DNA from 3 places in the Rhizobium sp. 01L419 genome. Region 1 is predicted to be linked to each of the others. Evidence: predicted binding sites of a transcription regulator. Region 1 holds the regulator's gene; each other region holds the start of a gene.
What was found. The regulator PhoB, encoded in region 1, activates phosphate uptake and scavenging genes when phosphate is short. The targets are predictions, from matches to a motif close to TGTCATNNANCTGTCAT.

Region 1 (6,730 bases):
CTTCTACGCCCTTCGCGCCGTTGCTCCGCGCTTCCGCGCTCGCAATCGCGTTGAACGGGTCATGCTCTGGTCGCTTCTCGTCGCGTCCTCCATCGCCATTCTGACGACGATCGGCATCGTATTCTCGATGCTGTCGGAAGCGGCCCGCTTCTTTGCCGTCGTTCCCTTCGCCGACTTCTTCTTCGGAACGGTCTGGGATCCGCGCTTTGCCGGTGCCGGCAGCTCCTCCTTCGGCCAGTTCGGCCTTATCCCGCTGCTGCTCGGCACGCTCTATATCGGCCTCGTCGCCATGCTCGTCGCCGTGCCGGTCGGTCTCTTTGCCGCCATCTACATGGCCGAATACGCCTCTTCGCGGGTACGTTCGATTGCCAAGCCGCTTCTCGAAGTGCTGGCCGGCATCCCGACCATCGTCTACGGCTTCTTCGCCCTCGTCACGGTCGGTCCGTTCCTGCGCGATTTCTCTGCGCAGGTCAGCGGTCTGCTCTCCGGCAGCTATACCAATTTCATCCAGGCACAGAGCGTCATCACCGCGGGCATCGTCATGGGCATCATGCTGATCCCTTACGTTTCCTCGCTGTCGGATGACATCATCACCGCCGTGCCGCGCTCGCTGCGCGACGGCTCCCTCGGCCTCGGTGCCACGCGCTCCGAAACCATCAAGAAGGTGGTCCTGCCGGCCGCCCTTCCGGGCATCGTCGGCGCATTGCTGATGACGGCGTCCCGCGCTATCGGCGAAACCATGATCGTGGTTCTCGCGGCCGGTGTCGCCGCCCGTATCCAGATCAACCCCTTCGAGCCGATGACGACCGTGACCGTCAAGATCGTCAACCAGCTGACGGGTGACCTTGAGTTCACTTCGCCGCAGACGCTGGTTGCCTTCGCGCTTGGCATCACGCTGTTCTTCATCACGCTTTGCCTCAATATCTACGCGCTCTATATCGTGCGCAAATACCGGGAGCAGTACGAATGACGAATATTGTTTCCCCCGTCGCCGGCGTCACGGTCTCCAAGGCGCCTGCGCGCCGCGACATCGGCATCAAGCGCCGTTACGCTGCTGAGCGCCGCTTCCAGGCCTATGGTATCGCCGCGATCTCCTTCGGCCTGATCTTCCTGTTTATCCTGCTGTGGACCGTCATCAGCAACGGCTATACCGCGTTCCAGCAGACGGCGATCACGCTGCCGATCGAGTTTACCGAAAAGACCATCGATCCGGATAACAAGCGTGCGACCGATCCTTCGGTTCTCATCGCCGCCAGCTACCCGGTTCTCCTGCGTGACGCGATCGTCAAGCAGCTCGGCATCAACGCGTCGAGCCGTCCCGACGTGCGCGATGCATCCAACATGTTGTCCAAGGGTGCGCCGATCCAGTTGCGCGACATGGTCGTTGCCGACCCCTCGATCATCGGCAAGACCGTCAATGTCACGATCCTGGCTGATGCCAATGTCGACAGCGCCAACAAGGGCCAGATCGACCTCTCGGTCGATGAGAAGAACCGTAAGGTGAACGACAAGCAGGTCGGCTGGATGAACCAGCTGAAGGCAAGCGGTTCGCTTCACAAGGTCTTCAACACCGGCCTCTTCGTCAACGGCAATTCCAGCCGTCCGGAAGCTGCAGGTCTCGGCGTCGCCCTCATCGGCTCGCTCTACCTGATGCTGATCGTCCTCGTGCTTGCGCTGCCGATCGGTGTCGCCGCCTCGATCTATCTCGAGGAATTCGCACCGAAGAACAGGCTGACGGACCTGATCGAGGTCAATATCAACAACCTCGCTGCCGTGCCGTCCATCGTCTACGGTCTGCTCGGCCTGTCGGTCTTCATCAACTTCGCCGGCCTGCCGCGTTCGGCACCGCTGGTCGGTGGTCTGGTGCTGACCCTGATGACGCTGCCGACGATCATCATCGCCACCCGCGCAGCACTGCGCGCCGTGCCGCCGTCGATCCGCTCGGCCGCCCTCGGCCTCGGTGCTTCCAAGATGCAGATGGTGTTCCACCATGTGCTGCCGCTTGCCATGCCCGGCATCCTGACCGGCACGATCATCGGCCTTGCCCACGCACTCGGCGAAACCGCGCCGCTGCTGCTGATCGGCATGGTCGCCTTCGTCGCCCAGGCGCCGTCCAGCCCGCTCGATCCTTCCACGGCACTTCCGGTTCAGGTCTACATGTGGGCCAATGAAGCCGAGCGCGCCTTCGTGGAAAGAACCTCGGGTGCCATCATCGTCCTGCTCCTGTTCCTGATCGTCATGAACCTCGGAGCTATCCTCTTGCGTCGTCGCTTTGAGCGCCGCTGGTAAACGGAGTAAAGATCATGAACATGTTGACGGAAGCCGCAGTCGAGAAGGCGCTGGACCAGAAAATGAGCAACGTCCCGTATAAGATGATCGGTCAGGATGTCTCCGTTTATTACGGCGAGAAGCGTGCGCTTTTCGATGTCAATCTGAACGTCCGCGAAAACACCGTGACCGCCCTGATCGGCCCCTCGGGCTGCGGCAAGTCCACCTTCCTGCGATCGCTGAACCGCATGAACGACACGATCGACGGCTGCCGCGTCACCGGCAAGATCACGCTCGATAGCGACGACATCTACGATCCCGACATCGACGTCGTCGAACTTCGCGCCCGCGTCGGCATGGTCTTCCAGAAGCCGAACCCGTTCCCGAAGACGATCTATGAAAACGTTTCTTACGGCCCGCGCATCCATGGCCTTGCCAAGTCCAAGGCCGACCTCGACCAGATCGTCGAGACCAGCCTGCAGCGCGCCGGCCTCTGGAACGAGGTCAAGGACCGCGTGCATGAATCCGGCACCGGCCTTTCCGGCGGTCAGCAGCAGCGTCTGTGCATCGCACGCGCCGTTGCCGTCAGCCCGGAAGTCATCCTGATGGACGAGCCCTGCTCGGCGCTCGACCCGATCGCAACTGCCAAGGTCGAAGAGCTGATCCACGAGCTGCGTGAAAACTACACGATCGTCATCGTGACGCATTCCATGCAGCAGGCCGCTCGCGTATCGCAGCGCACGGCCATGTTCCACCTCGGCAACCTGGTCGAGGAGAACGATACCGACAAGATGTTCACCAACCCGGACGATCCGCGTACCCAGGACTACATCATGGGTCGCTTCGGCTGATTTTGGCGATGTGAAGCCTTCCCGATTTCGAGGACAAAGCCCCATGGCATCAACACATATTTTCTCTGCTTACGATGACGATCTGAAATTCCTGTCCCGGCGCATTTCCGAGATGGGTGGCCTTGCCGAACAGATGGGCGGCGACGCTGTCCGCGCGCTCGTCAACGGCGATACCGCGCTTGCTCAGAAGGTCATTTCCGACGATGTGATCCTCGATCACGCCGAGCGCGAGATCAACGACAAGGCGATCGTCACGATCGCCCGTCGCCAGCCGATGGCCTCCGACCTTCGCGAGATCATGGGTTCGATCCGCATCGCCGCCGACCTCGAGCGCGTCGGCGATCTCGGCAAGAACACGGCAAAGCGCGTCATCGCGGTGCAGAGCACCGGCGTTCCGCGCAAGCTCGCCCGCGGCCTCGAGCATCTCTCCGAACTGGCGCTCGTCCAGCTCAAGGAAGTGCTCGACGTCTACACCAATCGTTCAGCTGACAAGGCGAATGCGATCCGCGAACGCGACGACGAGATCGACGCGATGTACACTTCGCTGTTCCGCGAACTCCTGACCTACATGATGGAAGATCCGCGCAACATCACGAGCTGCACGCATCTTCTCTTCTGCGCCAAGAACATCGAGCGCATCGGCGACCATGCAACCAACATCGCCGAGACGATCTACTACATGGCAACCGGCGCCCAGCCGGAGGGCGAACGTCCGAAGGACGACAGCTCCAATACCGTTGGTGCGGTGACGGAGTAATCCGGACCTGCCGATTGCGTGCGCGCCCCGCGCTGGGGCGCGCAAGGGTCGCAGCCAATTCCGAGTTCCTGCATGGTCCCTTGCTTAAATCACCCCCGGTTTAAGGATCATGCATTAGGAGACTGACACGCATGATCCCAAGAGTTGCAGTTGTTGAAGATGAAGAGGCACTCAGCGTGCTTCTCCGCTACAATCTCGAGGCTGAAGGTTTCGAGGTGGATACGATCCTCCGTGGCGACGAGGCCGAAATCCGGCTTCAGGAGCGCACCCCGGACCTGCTCATCCTTGACTGGATGCTGCCGGGCGTTTCCGGCATCGAGCTCTGCCGCCGGCTGCGCATGCGGCCGGAAACCGAGCGTCTGCCGATCATCATGCTGACGGCACGCGGCGAAGAGAGCGAGCGCGTTCGCGGTCTCTCGACCGGCGCGGATGACTATGTCGTCAAGCCCTTCTCCACGCCGGAACTCGTTGCCCGCGTCAAGGCGATGCTGCGACGCGCCCGTCCGGAGGTTCTCTCCACCGTTTTGAAATGTGGTGATATCGAGCTCGATCGCGAAACCCATCGCGTCCATCGCAAGAGCCGCGAAGTCCGCCTCGGCCCGACCGAATTCCGCCTCTTGGAATTCCTGATGTCGTCGCCGGGCAGGGTCTTCTCCCGCTCGCAGCTTCTCGATGGCGTCTGGGGTCACGATATCTACGTGGATGAACGCACCGTCGACGTCCATGTCGGCCGCCTGCGCAAGGCGCTGAATTTCTCCAACATGCAGGATGTCATCCGCACCGTCCGCGGCGCGGGATATTCCATGGAAGCCTGATCCGAGTGATCGGAGGTCACGAACGGGTCGCTCGGGTTTTCCCGGGCGGCCCGTTTGTTTGTTCGGGTGGGCTTTTTAAGAGTAGGCGTTGCCTTGCTGACACCTTGACCGACATGCCCCTTGCATCGCGAGGGCTCAAGCGATGACGGGGACATCTGCTATGCGCCGATTGCGAACATTCTCTGAGCCTTGAGCATCGACTGATTTGGGGCCGGAAGGGGACTGTCGGCTTGCTGGCGTTAGCCAATCGAAGCCGTCACCAAGATGAGCGTGAGCTCTGCTATGGAACTTCAGCATATCGGATGATGCTCTGATTTTGTACGTTGGCGACTAATTCATCAGAACGAGACAAAAATCGGCGGAGCAAAGGTGAGGAATTTGAATCGTTGTATCCTAAGGTGAGATCAATTGTCGGAGGCACACCCTCAAGTGCTCTAGCAACGACATTTGGCGTCAGCATATTTTGCGCATAAAGCGGAATAAGCGTTATTCCACCTGTAGACACGACGAGCGACATTGCTGATGGCAGGCCTTCACCTTCGTACTCTGCCTTGAGTGTGATCCCAACGTTCGACGCGTACTCCTGGATCAGGGATTGCAATACCGGAGAAATTCTAGCCGAACTGACGTAAGTTTCGCGGGCAAGATCCTGTGGCCGGATCTTTTTCTGCGACGTCAAGCGATGGTCAGCCGGCAGCACGGCGATCAGTGGCTCCTTGGCTAAAAACTTGAACGACACACCAACACTCTGCGTCTCGGGGCGAAGGAAAGCGACGTCCAGCTTGCCTCGCATCAGCGCCAGAGCAAGGTCCGGGGAAGACTGACTGGACAATATGATTTCAACCTCCGGCGCTTCCTCACGAATAATGCGCAGTGCGTGGGGTAGCCACACGACCTCTTGCCCTGCGAGAAAACCGATAGTGAACGACTGCTTTTGCGGCTGTTCTGCCCGCCGGGCCCCTTCCGCAGCCGCCTCGACTTGCAACAACGCCAGCCGCGCGTGATCAAGAAACACTTTACCGGCGGCAGTGAGCGTCACGCCGCGCGGCTGCCGTTCCAGCAGTTTTACACCGACTTCGGTTTCCAGATCGCGAATTTGCCTGCTGAGTGAGGGCTGGGAAGTGTGTAGCCGCCGCTCGGCTGCGGTCAGTAAGCTTCCCTCTTCCGCAACAGCAATAAAATAACGCAAATGCCTGAGTTCCATCGCGTCCTCGCTATGCCTTTAAGGCATAGCTCGAACGTACAAGGTATTTGTCCTTGATAAAAGGGGGATTTAATTAACGCCGCAATCTAGGGACATAGTCGAACGCCTCACCGGAAGTATTTCGCAGTGAACTGTGTCCAGTCAGAGAAGGAAAGCTAAATGTCTAAAAGCCTACCTGTCGTGACCTGCAATCATCGGCGCTGACCTACATTATGTGAGACTGACCAATTCTTGTGTCGGATCATGTGCCTAGGCCTCGAAAGTTGAGGCATGCGTGGCAATCTTGCGTCGGCTATTGCAATAGCGCGTGGATGAATGGCTTTATTTAGTGATTTATTATCTTCGAATGAATGTTTAACAGCGCAGATGGAGCGACGCGATGCCTACAATCACGACTAAAGACGGCGTAAACATCTTCTACAAAGACTGGGGCACAGGCCAGCCGATCGTTTTCAGCCACGGCTGGCCGCTGACAGCGGATGACTGGGACGCCCAGATGATGTTCTTCCTTCATCACGGCTACAGGGTGATCGCCCACGACCGGCGCGGCCACGGCCGGTCCGACCAGCCCGGCACCGGCAACGACATGGATCACTGGGTTGCCGACCTCGCGGCGCTGACCGACCATCTCAACCTGCGCGACGCGATCCATATCGGGCACTCGACAGGTGGCGGTGAGGTGGCTCGCTATGTCGCTCGCCACCAGGAGCGCGTCGCGAAGGCGGTGCTGGTCGCTTCGCTGACGCCGAACATGTACCGGAGCGCGGAAAATCCGTCCGGTCAACCGCCGGAGTGGTTCGAAGCGATCCGGGCAGGCATGCTGGGCAACCGGGCG
Region 2 (6,730 bases), on a different contig from region 1:
TGATGGTGCCAAGCTGGCTTTTGATCCAGCCGGGCAACACGGAATCCTGATAGTCCGCGATGAATTGCTGCAACTGGGTGATGTAGCCCGGCAGGCGCTGGGCGAAATCGTTGAACTGGTTGATGAGCACGGGAATGAGGATCATCAGCGCCAGTGCAAAGACGATGACGAAGGCTACCAGGATGACGATGGTCGCCATCAGGCGGCTCAAGCCCAGCCGCTCCAGCCTGTCGGCCACCGGATCGAGAAAATAGGCGATCGTCATGCCGGCAATGAAGGGCAGCAGGATCGAGCTGAAGATGTAAAGGAAGGCGACGAAGAAGAGCAGAACCGTCGCCCAGAAGATGACCTGGCGCTTCAATATCGTTCCGCTGACCTGTTGTGGCATCGCTTCCCCGCTGCTCGCTCGCCCCTGCCCATGCCGCTTTAGAACGACCCTGGCCGCTCCAGCACATAGGATGGAGGCGCAAAGATGGTCAACCCTGTTGCACCGAATCCGGAAAGCGTGCTGGGAAGAACTGGAAATTGGGGGCTTTTCCCATGCAACGCTTGCATAAAGCGCCCTCTCATGCAATTGCGACCGGCATGTGACGCGGTCTCGTCCGCAGCGTTAAAAAACCTCCGGAGATCAGCATGAGCCAGTCTGGAAAAAACGGCCTGACCTATAGCGACGCAGGCGTCGACATCGATGCCGGCAACCTGATGGTGGAAAAGATCAAGCCAGCCGTGCGCTCGACGCGCCGCCCGGGCGCAGACGGAGAGATCGGCGGCTTCGGCGGTCTCTTCGACCTCAAGGCTGCCGGTTTCACGGATCCCGTGCTGGTCGCCGCCAATGACGGCGTCGGCACGAAACTGAAAATCGCCATCGATGCCGACTATCATGACACTGTTGGCATCGATCTCGTCGCCATGTGCGTCAACGATCTCGTCGTGCAGGGCGCAGAGCCGCTGTTCTTCCTCGACTATTTTGCGACCGGCAAGCTCGATCCCGATCAGGGTGCCGCGATCGTCGGTGGCATTGCTGCCGGCTGCCGCGAGGCGGGCTGCGCGCTGATCGGCGGCGAGACGGCCGAAATGCCGGGCATGTATTCCTCAGGCGATTATGATCTCGCCGGCTTTGCAGTGGGTGCGGCCGAACGCGGTAAGCTGTTGCCGTCGGGCGATATCGCCGAGGGCGACGTTATTCTTGGCCTTTCCTCATCCGGCGTCCACTCCAACGGCTTCTCGCTGGTGCGCAAGATCGTCTCGCTTTCCGGCCTCGGCTGGGATGCACCGGCACCGTTTGCCGAAGGCAAGAAGCTCGGCGAAGCACTGCTGACGCCGACCCGCATCTATGTGAAGCCGCTTCTGAAGGCGATCCGTGAGACGGGCGCGCTGAAGGCGCTGGCGCATATCACCGGCGGCGGCTTCCCGGAGAATATTCCGCGCGTGCTGCCGAAGCATCTTGCAGCCGAAATCGATCTCTCAGCCGTCAAGGCGCCCGCCGTCTTCTCATGGCTTGCCAAGACCGGTGGCGTCGAGGCCACGGAAATGCTGCGAACCTTCAACTGTGGCATCGGTATGATCGTCGTCGTTGCCGAAGAGAATATTGCCGCCGTTTCCAAGGCGCTTGAAGCCGAAGGCGAGACGGTCGTCACGCTCGGCCGCATGGTCGCCCGGGCCGAGGGCGCAGCCGGCACGATCTACAAGGGCACGCTCGCCCTATGAGTTCGCCGCGCAAACGCACTGTCGTCTTCATTTCCGGCAGCGGCTCCAACATGATGGCGCTGGTGCAGGCGGCAAAATCGGCCGATTATCCGGCCGAGATCGTTGGCGTGATCTCCGACAAGGCAGATGCGGGCGGGCTTGCCAAGGCGGCCGCCGAGGGTATTCCCACCTTCGCCTTCGTGCGCAAGGACTATGCGAGCAAGGACGAACACGAGGCGGCGATCCTTGCCGCGCTCGACGCGCTTTCGCCCGACATCATCTGCCTTGCCGGTTATATGCGGCTGCTTACAGGCGCCTTCATCCAACGTCACGAAGGCCGGATCATCAATATCCACCCTTCCCTGCTGCCGCTTTTTCCGGGACTGCATACGCATCAGCGGGCGATCGACGCCGGCATGCGGATCGCCGGCTGCACCGTGCATTTCGTCACCGAAGGCATGGATGAAGGCCCTGTCATCGGCCAGGCGGCCGTACCGGTACTGACAGGCGATACCGCCGATGCGCTGGCCGGACGCGTGCTGACCATCGAGCACCAGCTTTATCCGCAGGCGCTCAAGCTCTTTGCCGAAGGCAAGGTGAAGATGGAAGGCGGCAAAGCAATCGGGGCGACAGCTTCCGCCGCCGCCCCTAAATCCCAGCTCATTTCGCTGATCGCCGACTGACGCTTCAACTTCAGGCCGCAAGGGCCTGAAGCGGATGCAGGGTGCCGTCGCTGTAGACGAACTGGCCGCCGCGGAACGTGGCGCGGATGCGATGCACGTCGCCCGGCTCGATCACCACCATATCGGCGCGCTGGCCGATGGCGATCTCGCCGCGATCCATCAGGCCGGCGGAACGCGCCGCGTTTGATGTCGCCATCGCGACCGCGGCCGGAAGACCGCCCTCGACGGTTTCTGCCAGCTTGAAGATGCCGGGCACGAAAGCCGCTGGATGATAGTCGGCGGCAATCACGGTCAACAGACCGGCCTTTGCGGCATCGAGCGCGCTCAGATTGCCGGACATGGACTTGCCGCGCAGTGCGTTCGGGGCACCCATCAGCGTCCAGAGACCACGGCGGCGGGCTTCCTCGGCCGCCGGCAGCGTCACCGGGAATTCGCTGATGGTGACGCCGAGATCGAACATTTCGATGACCTTCTCGACGCTGTCATCGTCATGCGAGGCGAGCGAGAGGCCATGCTTCTTCGCAAGCGCGACGATGTCCTTCAGCTTGGCGTCGATCTCGGGATTGTCACGCATGGCGATGCGCTTGGCGACAACTTCGGCGGCCATTTCCTCGGATATGGCGCGGCGCTCGGAAATGCTCTGGATATAGCTCTTGATGTCATTGTACTGGCCCTGCCCCGGCGTGTGGTCGGTCAGCGAGACCATGTCGATATGGCCGGCTTCCAGCAGGCGCTCCAGAGTCGGCGCCGCACCGATATTGGTAATCTCGTAGCGGGCATGGACGCGGTGATCGATCAGCAGATTGTCGCGTAGCGTGTTGATGCCTTCGATGACGGCCGACGTCGTCTCCAGCGAGCGGACGTGGCCGTAGACGCTTTCCGTCGCAAAGGAGACGGCGGCGAAGGCCGTGGTCACGCCGGCAGCCGCGAGCTTCTTGTCCAGTTCGTGGATGCCGAAATCGATCGGCATATGAGCGTTCGGGCGTGGCGCGATCTCGCGCTCGATCATGTCGCCGTGCAGATCGACGAAACCCGGCATCAGCAGGCGTCCGCCGCCGTCGATCACGGCATCGGCGACCGGCTCTGGCCGGATCTCGACGATCACACCGTCTTCGATCCGCACAGAACCTTCGCTCACAACCTCGTTGGGCAAAACGAGGGTGAAATTACCGAGCCACATGGGCTTTCTCCTGACCGCATCCGATGATTGTTAAAGGGCAGCGCTTAGTCTCGCATCATGACAATTGCATGAAGAATTCCCAGAAACTCAGCCAAGGCGAATGTATGGGCAGACATCGCGTCGCACGCCGAGCGATCAGCCGGAAAGCAGGCCCTTGTTCGCCAGAATCCACTGCAGCAGCATGATCGTCTTGAGATCGATGATCTCGCCCTTTTCGATCATCGCGACAGCCTCCGGCAGCGGTATTTCCAGCACCTCGATATCCTCGTGCTCCTCCGCCAGACCGCCGCCGTCGGATGTGCGGTCGGCAGTATCGATTGCCGCTGCAAAGAAATGCACGACCTCGGTGATGGAGCCTGGAGCCGTGTAAGATTTGAACAGGAAGCGGACGTCACGAATCGTATAGCCGGTCTCTTCCATCGCCTCGCGGCGGATGGCGGCTTCGGGTTCGTCTCCGTCGAGCAGGCCGGCCGGGACTTCGATCATCCACGCTGGGTCGCCATTCACGTGGGCCGGCAGGCGAAACTGCTTCACCAGAACGACGACATCGCGCTTGCGATCGTAGAGCAGGATGCAGGCGGCCGGCGTGCGGTGATAGACCTCACGCGGAAGGCGATGGGTATCACCCTTCCGGTCGGTATAGTCGAGCTGGTAGCCGACCAGCTTCGTCCAGCCGTCGGACAGGATTTCCTTGCCGACGATTTCCACTTTTGCCTTAGATTGCGTCATATGACGTCCTTGCGAAGCCAGACCTTGTTGTCGTGGACGGCCGCGCCGCCATAGGGCGCCACGGGATCGGCGCCGGTGAGAACGTTGATGCCTTCGCCATCGACATGCGCCTTGTTGGGCCAGAGGCCCTCGGCAATCAGCACGCCAGGTTTAACCTCTGTCGTCACGCGGGCATGAATGCGCAGGTCGCCGCGCACATTGCCGATATGGACGAGATCGCCATTGTCGACGCCATTGGCTTCGGCATCGGCGGGATTGATCATCACTTCCGGGCGACCTTCCTTCTGGCGCGACGTCTTGGTTTCCGAAAAGCTCGAATTCAGGAAGTTGCGCGCCGGCGAAGTCGCCAGGCGGAAAGGATGCTCGGGATCGGCAAGCTCGATGACGTCGACCTGATCCGGGAACGGCGGCAGCTCTGCATAGGGGCCGAGCGTACCGACGGAAGCCGGCGGCTTGTTCGGGGCGGGACCGTTCACCCAGTCCGGCCGGAAATGAAACTTGCCGTCGGGATGAGCGAAACCATCAAGATAGTGTGCTTCCTCGAAGGCCGGCTGGCGGTCGAACCATTTATGTTCGAGGAAATGGTCGTAGTCCGGCAGGTTGCTCGCGGCCAGAACGCGGTCGACCATCTCACGCGCCGTGAAGCCGAAACCGGGGCGATCGGCGACACTGAGACGTTTTGCCAGTTCTTCGATGACGAAGAGGTTGGTGCGCACGGTCCGTGGCGGTTCGACGAGTTTGGGGCCGAGCAGGATGTGGTTCTGGCCGCCGGCGCGGTAGATGTCGTCATGCTCGACGAACATGGTGGCGGGAATGACGATATCGGCCATTTCGGCCGTCTCGGTCATGAACTGCTCGTGGACGGCAACGAAAAGATCGTCGCGCGCAAAGCCGCGCTTCACCAGCCGCTGTTCCGGGGCGATATTCACGGGATTGGTGTTCTGGATCAGCAGGGCGGTGACCGGGCCGCGGTGGCGAAGTGCGACGGCATCGCCCGTCAACGCCCGGCCGATCTGCGACTGGTCGATCATCCGGATATCGGCATCCTTCATCGACTTGCCGGTCAGCTCCGCATTGTTCATGCGGAAGATATCGCTGTTGGAATGGAAGGCGCCGCCGCCCTCATATTGCCAGGAGCCGAGTACTGTGGCGACGGAGGCAGCCGCATGCATGGCGACCGCGCCATTGCGCTGGCGGGTGAATCCGTAGCCGAGACGGAAGAAGGTCTTCTTCGTCGTGCCGACGAGCTTGCCGAAGGCTTCGATCTCCTCGACAGACAGGCCTGTGATCGCGGCCGCCCATTCCGGCGTCTTTGACGTCAGATGCGTTTCGAGGCCGGCGGGATCGTCGGCATATCTGGCCATGTAATCGCGGTCGGCATAACCGTCGCGGAAGGCAATGTGCATGACGGCACAGGCAAGTGCTGCATCGGTACCGGGCTTGACGATCAGGGCCATGTCGGCCTGTTTCATCGTCGGATTGTCGTAGATGTCGATGACGACGATCTTCGCGCCGCGTTCCTTGCGCGATTTGATTGCGTGGGTCATCACATTGACCTGCGTGGCGACCGCATTGGTGCCCCAGATGACCACGCAGTCGGTGCGCGCCATCTCGCGAGGGTCGGGCCCACGCAACATGCCGGTCGCCATGGTGAAGCCGGTCCAGGCGGGGTTGGTGCAGATCGAGGAGAAGAAGCCGGAATAGCGCTTGGCGTGGCGCAGGCGCTCGATCGAGTCGCGCTGCACCCAGCCCATGGTGCCGGCGTAGAAGTAGGGCCAGATGGCTTCGCTGCCATCCTTCGCCTCGGACTTCACGAAGGCTTCGGCAATCTCGTCCAGCGCGTCGTCCCAGGAGATCTGCTGCCATCGCCCTGCCCCCTTGGCGCCGGTGCGCCGCAGCGGATGCATGAGACGATCCGGATGGTAGAGCCGCTCGGCGTAACGGGCGACCTTGGCGCAGATGACACCTGACGTATAAGAATGATCGTTGGCGCCCCTGATACGGCCGATGCGGCCGTCTTCCGTAAGATCTATCTCCAGTGCGCAGGTGGAGGGACAGTCGTGCGGACAGGCCGTGTGACCGATCCGGGATTTGGCGTGGATGGGGGTCGCAATGTTCATGCGATTTCTATATGCCAAGGCTCGACCGCCCAAAAGGCACAAAAACTCCCAATGATCCGAATTCATAACAGGCATCAGCGAAAATGAACTATCGCCACATCTACCATGCAGGCAATTTTGCCGATGTCCTGAAGCATGCAGTGTTGGCACGGCTGATCCGTTACATGCAAAAAAAGGATGCGGGCTTCCGGGTGCTCGACACGCATGCCGGCATCGGCCTCTACGATCTCTCCTCCGAGGAAGCGCAGAAGACCGGCGAATGGCATGATGGCATCGGCAAGCTCCTGGAAATCGATCTCGGTCCGCAGGTCTCGGAGCTTCTGGAGCCGTAT
Region 3 (6,730 bases), on a different contig from region 1:
AGACCTCGCTCGCTCCGGGATCGCAGGTCGTCGGCGAATATCTTGCCAAGTCCGGCCTGCAGGCCGATCTCGACAAGCTCGGCTTCAACCTCGTCGGCTTTGGCTGCACGACCTGCATCGGCAATTCCGGCCCGCTGCCGGCGCCGATCTCCAAGACGATCAACGACAAGGGTCTGATCGTTTCCGGCGTGCTCTCGGGCAACCGCAATTTCGAAGGCCGTATCTCGCCGGACGTTCAGGCGAACTACCTCGCTTCGCCGCCGCTCGTCGTCGCCTACGCGCTTGCCGGTACGGTCCAGAAGGATCTGACCAATGAGCCGATCGGCGAAGACCAGGACGGCAATCCGGTGTTCCTGAAGGATATCTGGCCGACTTCGCACGAGGTTCAGGAATTCATCCTGAAATATGTCACCCGCGAGCTTTACGAAACCAAGTATGCCGACGTCTTCAAGGGCGACGAAAATTGGCAGGCCGTTCAGGTTCCCCCAGGCCAGACCTATGCATGGGACGACGATTCGACCTATGTCCAGAACCCGCCCTATTTCGTCGGCATGGGCAAGAAGGGTACCGGCATTTCCGATATCAAGGGCGCCCGCGTTCTCGGCCTCTTCGGCGACAAGATCACCACCGACCACATTTCCCCGGCCGGTTCGATCAAGGCTGCTTCGCCGGCAGGCGCCTACCTGCTCGGCCATGACGTCGCCGTTGCCGACTTCAACCAGTACGGTACGCGTCGTGGCAACCATGAGGTGATGATGCGTGGTACCTTCGCCAACATCCGCATCCGTAACTTCATGCTGGGCGCGAACGGCAAGGAAGGTGGCTACACCATTCACTATCCGTCCAAGGAAGAGACGTCGATCTACGATGCGGCCATGCAGTATAAGGCCGAAGGCGTCCCGCTGGTCATCTTCGCCGGTGTTGAATATGGCAACGGCTCTTCGCGCGACTGGGCTGCAAAGGGTACGAACCTGCTTGGCGTCAAGGCCGTCATCGCTCAGAGCTTCGAGCGCATCCACCGCTCGAACCTGGTCGGCATGGGAATCATCCCCTTCGTCTTCGAAGAAGGCACGACGTGGCAGAGCCTCGACCTGAAGGGTGACGAAATCGTCACCATCGAAGGCCTCGAGAACATCAAGCCGCGCGAGAAGAAGATCGCCAAGATCACTTATGCCGACGGCACGGTGAAGGACGTCCCGCTGTTGTCGCGCGTCGATACGCTTGATGAGGTCGTCTACCTCAACAATGGCGGCATCCTGCAGACGGTTCTGCGCGACCTCGCAGCCTGATTGTTAAGAGACTCAGCTGATAATGGCCGCCGGAAAGCAATTTCCGGCGGTTTTTCTTTGCGGAATATATAGCTGTTTCACTGCTCACGGTGATGTGTTTCGGCCGCAATCCGCCTGGGCCTCCGTCTCACCCGTTCGTGACTTTCCGTTTGGACCCGGAAGGATTATTCGTACGTTCATATCTCAGAGCCGGCGGTTCAAGACTGCTGTCGGCGCTGAAAAAGAGGTGCTGGTGAATGTCCCCGCGTTTTATGATCCCGCTGATCGCCGGGCTTGCGTTCGCAAGTCCGCTCCTGGCTGAAGACGGCGCGCCGAAAGGCGTCGTTGAGCTATTCACGGCGCAGGGCTGCGCCTCCTGTCCGCCGGCAGACGCCGCGTTCCGCAAGCTCGTCAGCCAGGGCAATGTCATCGCACTCGCCTATCACGTCGATTACTGGAATTATCTGGGCTGGGCCGACACGCTGAGCTCCAAGGAAAATACGGAGCGGCAGTACGGCTATGCCCGCATGATGGGCCGCAGCAACATCTATACGCCGCAGGCGATCGTCAATGGCCGTGACCATCTCGCAGGTGCGGACCTTGCCGGCATCAACGGCAAGGTCAACGGCTATGCGGATGAGGGCAAAGGTCTGACCGTGCCTGTTAATGCTCGCATGCGCGGCGACGAGCTGGAGATCAAACTCGGTGCCGGCCAGGGCAAGGCCAATGTGGTGATCGTTTATTTCGACAAGGAAAAAACGATCGACGTCGAGAAGGGCGAAAACAGCGGCCAGAAGATTTCCTACCTTCACAGCGTGACCGATGTGGAGACTGTCGGCATGTGGGACGGCAAGGCCATGACGCTCACCCTGCCGGCGAGCGTCATGGAAAAACCGGATCTGGAAGGGTCGGCGATTCTCTTGCAGTCCGTGACAGCCAACGGCGATCCGGGCGCAATCCTCGGTGCGGCCGTCGTCATGGCGGGAAAAAATATCTAGGAATTTCATCCGCTTGCGGATGAATGTCAGGCGGCCCGGCCAAGCGTATTCGGGGCTGGGGTTAAGGTCGATACGCTCCGCCGGGCCCTTTGGCGCGCTGGCGCCAAACTGGAACCTATAGTTCTCTTGGAAATGAGGCGCTGTTTTGACTGAAATGCGGCGCTGCGGAGAAAGCAGGTTTCGTCCCCAGTGTGATAGTCCGTGCCCTTGCAATTTGCCGCGGCTCGGGCAAACTGTCACTCTCCTGTCACACGTGGAGGTCTTGGGAGTCTGATGACAGATACGCCGGATTTGCGACACGGCGAAAGCCGCTCCGTCGACAATAGCTCTTCAACCGTCGTTGATCTCAAGGAATACAGACAAAACAAGGACCCAATGCCGGTGACATTTCACCGGCGGGAGCTCGACCAGATTCTATGGATCTATGGTCGCATGGTGGGTGAGGGCGAGTGGAAAGACTATGCCATCGACCACACCAGGGAGAAGGCAGTTTTCTCCGTCTTCAAGCGTTCGGGCGAAATGCCGCTTTTCCGCATCGAGAAAAACCCGAAGCTCGCGGCCAAGCAGGGCGCCTATTCGGTCGTCAACATCAACGGAATGATCCTGAAGCGCGGCCACGAGCTCGGACTGGTGCTGAAGGTCTTCGACAAGTCGCTCAAGCTTGTCGACAAATAGGCGATATCACCCCTTGAACAGGTTGCCCGGATAGGCAGCGGGGTCGGGATGCGTTTCCGTTCCTTCGCCGAGTGTTCGCTGCATCAGCATCGTATCCAGCCAGCGGCCATGCTTGTAGCCGGCGCCTTTCATCAGCCCGAGCTCTTCGAAACCGAGCGAATGGTGAAGCGCTATCGACGCAGGGCCCGCGCCACCGATGACCGCGGTCATCTGTCGAAAACCCGAGGCCGTGCAGCGGGAGATCAGCTCTCTAAGGAGCAGTTTGCCGATACCTTTTCCGCGCGCCTCCGTGCCTAGATAGATCGAATCCTCGACCAGCCAGCGATAGGCCGGGCGGGTGCGGAAGGCGGAGGCATAGGCGTAGCCAAGCAGGGTTCCGTCCTCGCCCGTTGCAGCGATGTAGGGGTAGCCCTGCTCGCGGATGATGGAGAAGCGAGCCGTCATTTCCGCTTCGGTCGGCGGCGTGATCTCGTAGCTCGAGGTGCTGTTCAGCACCGATTCGCGGTAGATCTCGGTAATGGCGGGAAGATCGGAGGGAATGGCGTCGCGCAGGGTAGGGGGCATTTCGGATCGATCGGCACTGTTGGAGGACAGGCCCCGTTGAAGCACTCCAGCGAACTGCTCGCAACAAAAAAGGCGGCCGAGGCCGCCTTTTCGTTTTCATTCCGATCCTGCTTATTTCCGGTTACCCATGAACTGCAGCAGGAACATGAAGAGGTTGATGAAGTCGAGGTAGAGCGTCAGCGCACCCATGATGGCCTTGCGGCCGGCGACATCAGAACCGTCTGCTTCAAAGTACATTTCCTTGATGCGCTGCGTATCGTAGGCGGTGAGGCCTGCGAAAATCAGCACGCCGATCGCGGAGATCGCGAACTGCAGGGCAGACGAAGCCAGGAAGATGTTGACCAGCGAAGCGATGATCAGGCCGAAGAGGCCCATGATCAGGAACGAGCCCATTGCCGACAGGTCACGCTTGGTCGTGTAGCCGAAGAGCGACAGCGCGCCAAAGGAAGCGGCAGTCACGAAAAAGGTCTGCGTGATGCTCGACTGCGTGTAGATCAGGAAGATCGACGACAGCGAGAGACCGACCAGCGCTGCATAGACCCAGAAGGTCGTCTGCGCGGCAGCGACGCTCATGCGGTTAATGCGGAAGCTCAGGAAGAAGACTGCCGCAAGAGGCGCAAGAATGATGACCCAGCGCAGGGGCGACTGGAACAGCAGGCTGCCGAACTGCGTGAGCTGGCCATCCTGCACAGCGAAGGTGAATGCGAAATAGGCGGCCAAACCAGTGATCGCCAGACCCAGCGCCATCAGGTTGTAGACCTTGAGCATATAAGCGCGGAGGCCTTGATCAATCACTTCGCCGGTTTGTGCGCGGCTTTGATAGTTACGGAGATCAGCCATAGTTTCCTCTTACAAGCTCCGATGGAAATACGGTGTCGGGTTCACGACCCGGGCGCCGCTGCGGAGCTCCAGCATGCCTGCTGACAATATGAGGCTTTTGCCCTTTTCAAACAAGGCCTTTGCAATCAGCCGTTCGGTTAAATCGCCGTAAGGTGAAGGGATATGAGCGTCTCACCCGTCATAGCTCGCGCAAAACGGGTGCCGCTTTCTGGCCGAGGATGCGCCAGGTGCCGATCAGGCCGATGCCGACGGTCAGCACGAGGGCGGTGACCAGGGTCATACCTGCGACGTCAGGCATGAAAGTGGAGGGCAAGCGCATGATGCGGCTGACGATGAACCAGGCGGCCACGCCGCCGGCAAGGAGCGCGAAGATGGCGGTGGCGACACCAAGGATCAGGTATTCGTAGCTGAAAGCGCGGATCAGCATGGTCCGGGTCGCGCCGAGGGTTTTTAGTACAACGGCATCATGGGTGCGCGCCCGGTTGCCGGCGGCCAGCGCTCCTGCCAGCACGAGGATGGAGGCGATGAGGGCAACGGAGGCGGCTGCGCGGATCGCGGTCGCAAGCTCACCGACCAACTGGTTGACGATATCGATCGCGTCCTTGACGCGGACACTCGTGATCGTCGGATAGGTGTTGGTCACGGACTTCAGGATTGCGGCGTCTTCGGTCTCCGTGGACGCGGGATCCGTCAGTGTCGCCAACCAAGCATGCGGAGCGCCACGGAAGGTGTTCGGCGAGAACACCATGACGAAATTGATCGACAGCGATTCCCACTCGACCCGCCGCAGATTGGCAATCTTGGCGGTGATGTTGCGGCCGAGCACGTTGACGGTGACGGTATCGCCGATCTTCAGGCCGAGCTCACGCGCTTCCTCCGCCGAGAAAGAGACAAGCGGCTCGCCGCTATAATCCTTGCCCCACCACTGGCCTTCGGTCAGGGCGGAATTCTCCGGCAGGCTTTCCTCGTAGGTAATGCCACGGTCGCCATTCAGCACCCAGCGGCCCGCCGCCGGCACGTTCATCTTGGTCACATCCTGGCCATTAAAGGCGATGATGCGGCCGCGCAGCATCGGCACTTCCACCAGTTTGCCGTTCGGCGACTGGGTGTGGATCAGGTTGCGGAAGGCATCGACCTCGGCACTCTGGATATCGACGAAGAAGAAGTTCGGGGCGCCCTCGTTCATGCGGCCGGTCAATTGCTGGCGCAGGTTTCCATCGATCAGCGTGAGGGTCACGAGCAATGCAAGGCCGAGGCCGAGCGAGAGGACGACTGACGGTGTCAAAGCGCCGGGGCGGTGGATATTGCCGATCGCCAGCCTGAGCGCCGGCGAGCTGACGCGCGGGCTCCTGCGCGCCAACCAGGCAATCAGCGCGGCGACAAGGCGCAAAATGACGAAGGCGAAGATGATGGCACCGACGAAGACCACGGCGATGAAGCGGTCATAGGCGGTAAAGATGGCAAGACCGGCCAATGAGGCCATGAAGAGCGCGGCAAGCAGCACATAGGGCCAGGAGGGCAGGCGGCGGGCTTCAAAACCCTGCTCGCGGAAGAGCGCGGTTGCCGGAACTTCGCGCGCATGGCCGAGCGGCAGGATGGCGAAGGCGAGCGTCGTCAGCATGCCGAAGAGGGCTGCAAGCAGCAGCGCGCCGGGATAAAGCGTCGGATCTGTGGAAACCGGCAGGAACTGGGCAAGAAACTGTGCCGCCAGCATTGGTGACAGCGCGCCGAGCACCAGGCCGATCAGGATGCCGCCCGCCGCGATGAGAGCGATCTGGAACAGGTATATCCAGACGACGACCGCCGCTGGCGCGCCGAGGCACTTGAAGGTCGCGATCGTCGTGCGCTTGGCGTCAAGGAAGGCGCGTACTGCATTGGCGACGCCGACGCCGCCGACGATGAGTGCGGTCAGACCGACCAGCGTCAGGAACTGCGTGAAGCGGGTGATGTTTTCCGTCAGGGACGGTGCCGCGCGATCGCTGGTGCGGATCGACCAGCCGGCCGACGGGAATTCTCTGGTCGCGCGGGCCTGGATGCCGGCCATCGTACCGCGGTCTTCCAGCTTGATCTTGTAGGCATGCTCCACAAGGCTGCCGGTCTGGATCAGGCCGGAGGCCTGAAGCGCGTTCCGGGTGACCAGCATACGGGGGGCGAAACCGAAGCCTTCAGAGAGTGCATCCGGTTCCGTCTTGACGGTGCCGGTGATGCTGAGCTTGACGTTGCCGAGCAGCAATTCGTCGCCGATCTGCAATCCCAGCCGCTCCAGCAGCAACGGGGCGACAACGGCGCCGTAGGTGCCGCCCTCTCCTGATAGCATGGAAGCAAGCGGATAATTCGGCTCTGCTTCGAAGGTGCCATAAAGCGGATAGGCCCCGTCGACAGCCT

Region 2: a site for PhoB is predicted at 3,607-3,623, ahead of AC1DUP_RS12530 (alpha-D-ribose 1-methylphosphonate 5-triphosphate diphosphatase). Genes of this name have one in related genera too.
Region 3: a site for PhoB is predicted at 2,501-2,517, ahead of AC1DUP_RS19350 (DUF2794 domain-containing protein). Genes of this name have one in related genera too.

Annotation. Positions count from the first base shown of each region.
Region 1 covers NZ_JBFTSM010000003.1:128,041-134,770, reverse strand. Annotated here, with positions in the region: gene pstC (phosphate ABC transporter permease subunit PstC) at 1-970, shown strand, start outside; gene pstA (phosphate ABC transporter permease PstA) at 967-2,289, shown strand; gene pstB (phosphate ABC transporter ATP-binding protein PstB) at 2,304-3,119, shown strand; gene phoU (phosphate signaling complex protein PhoU) at 3,163-3,876, shown strand; gene phoB (phosphate regulon transcriptional regulator PhoB) at 4,008-4,691, shown strand; gene AC1DUP_RS07605 (LysR family transcriptional regulator) at 4,972-5,895, opposite strand; gene AC1DUP_RS07600 (alpha/beta fold hydrolase) at 6,275-6,730, shown strand, end outside.
Region 2 covers NZ_JBFTSM010000005.1:172,653-179,382, forward strand. Annotated here, with positions in the region: gene AC1DUP_RS12515 (AI-2E family transporter) at 1-388, opposite strand, end outside; gene purM (phosphoribosylformylglycinamidine cyclo-ligase) at 634-1,707, shown strand; gene purN (phosphoribosylglycinamide formyltransferase) at 1,704-2,369, shown strand; gene AC1DUP_RS12530 (alpha-D-ribose 1-methylphosphonate 5-triphosphate diphosphatase) at 2,380-3,549, opposite strand; gene AC1DUP_RS12535 (NUDIX domain-containing protein) at 3,685-4,278, opposite strand; gene AC1DUP_RS12540 (molybdopterin-containing oxidoreductase family protein) at 4,275-6,464, opposite strand; gene AC1DUP_RS12545 (23S rRNA (adenine(2030)-N(6))-methyltransferase RlmJ) at 6,482-6,730, shown strand, end outside.
Region 3 covers NZ_JBFTSM010000009.1:205,863-212,592, reverse strand. Annotated here, with positions in the region: gene acnA (aconitate hydratase AcnA) at 1-1,289, shown strand, start outside; gene AC1DUP_RS19355 (DUF1223 domain-containing protein) at 1,526-2,266, shown strand; gene AC1DUP_RS19350 (DUF2794 domain-containing protein) at 2,540-2,941, shown strand; gene AC1DUP_RS19345 (N-acetyltransferase family protein) at 2,948-3,505, opposite strand; gene AC1DUP_RS19340 (Bax inhibitor-1/YccA family protein) at 3,617-4,345, opposite strand; gene AC1DUP_RS19335 (ABC transporter permease) at 4,524-6,730, opposite strand, start outside.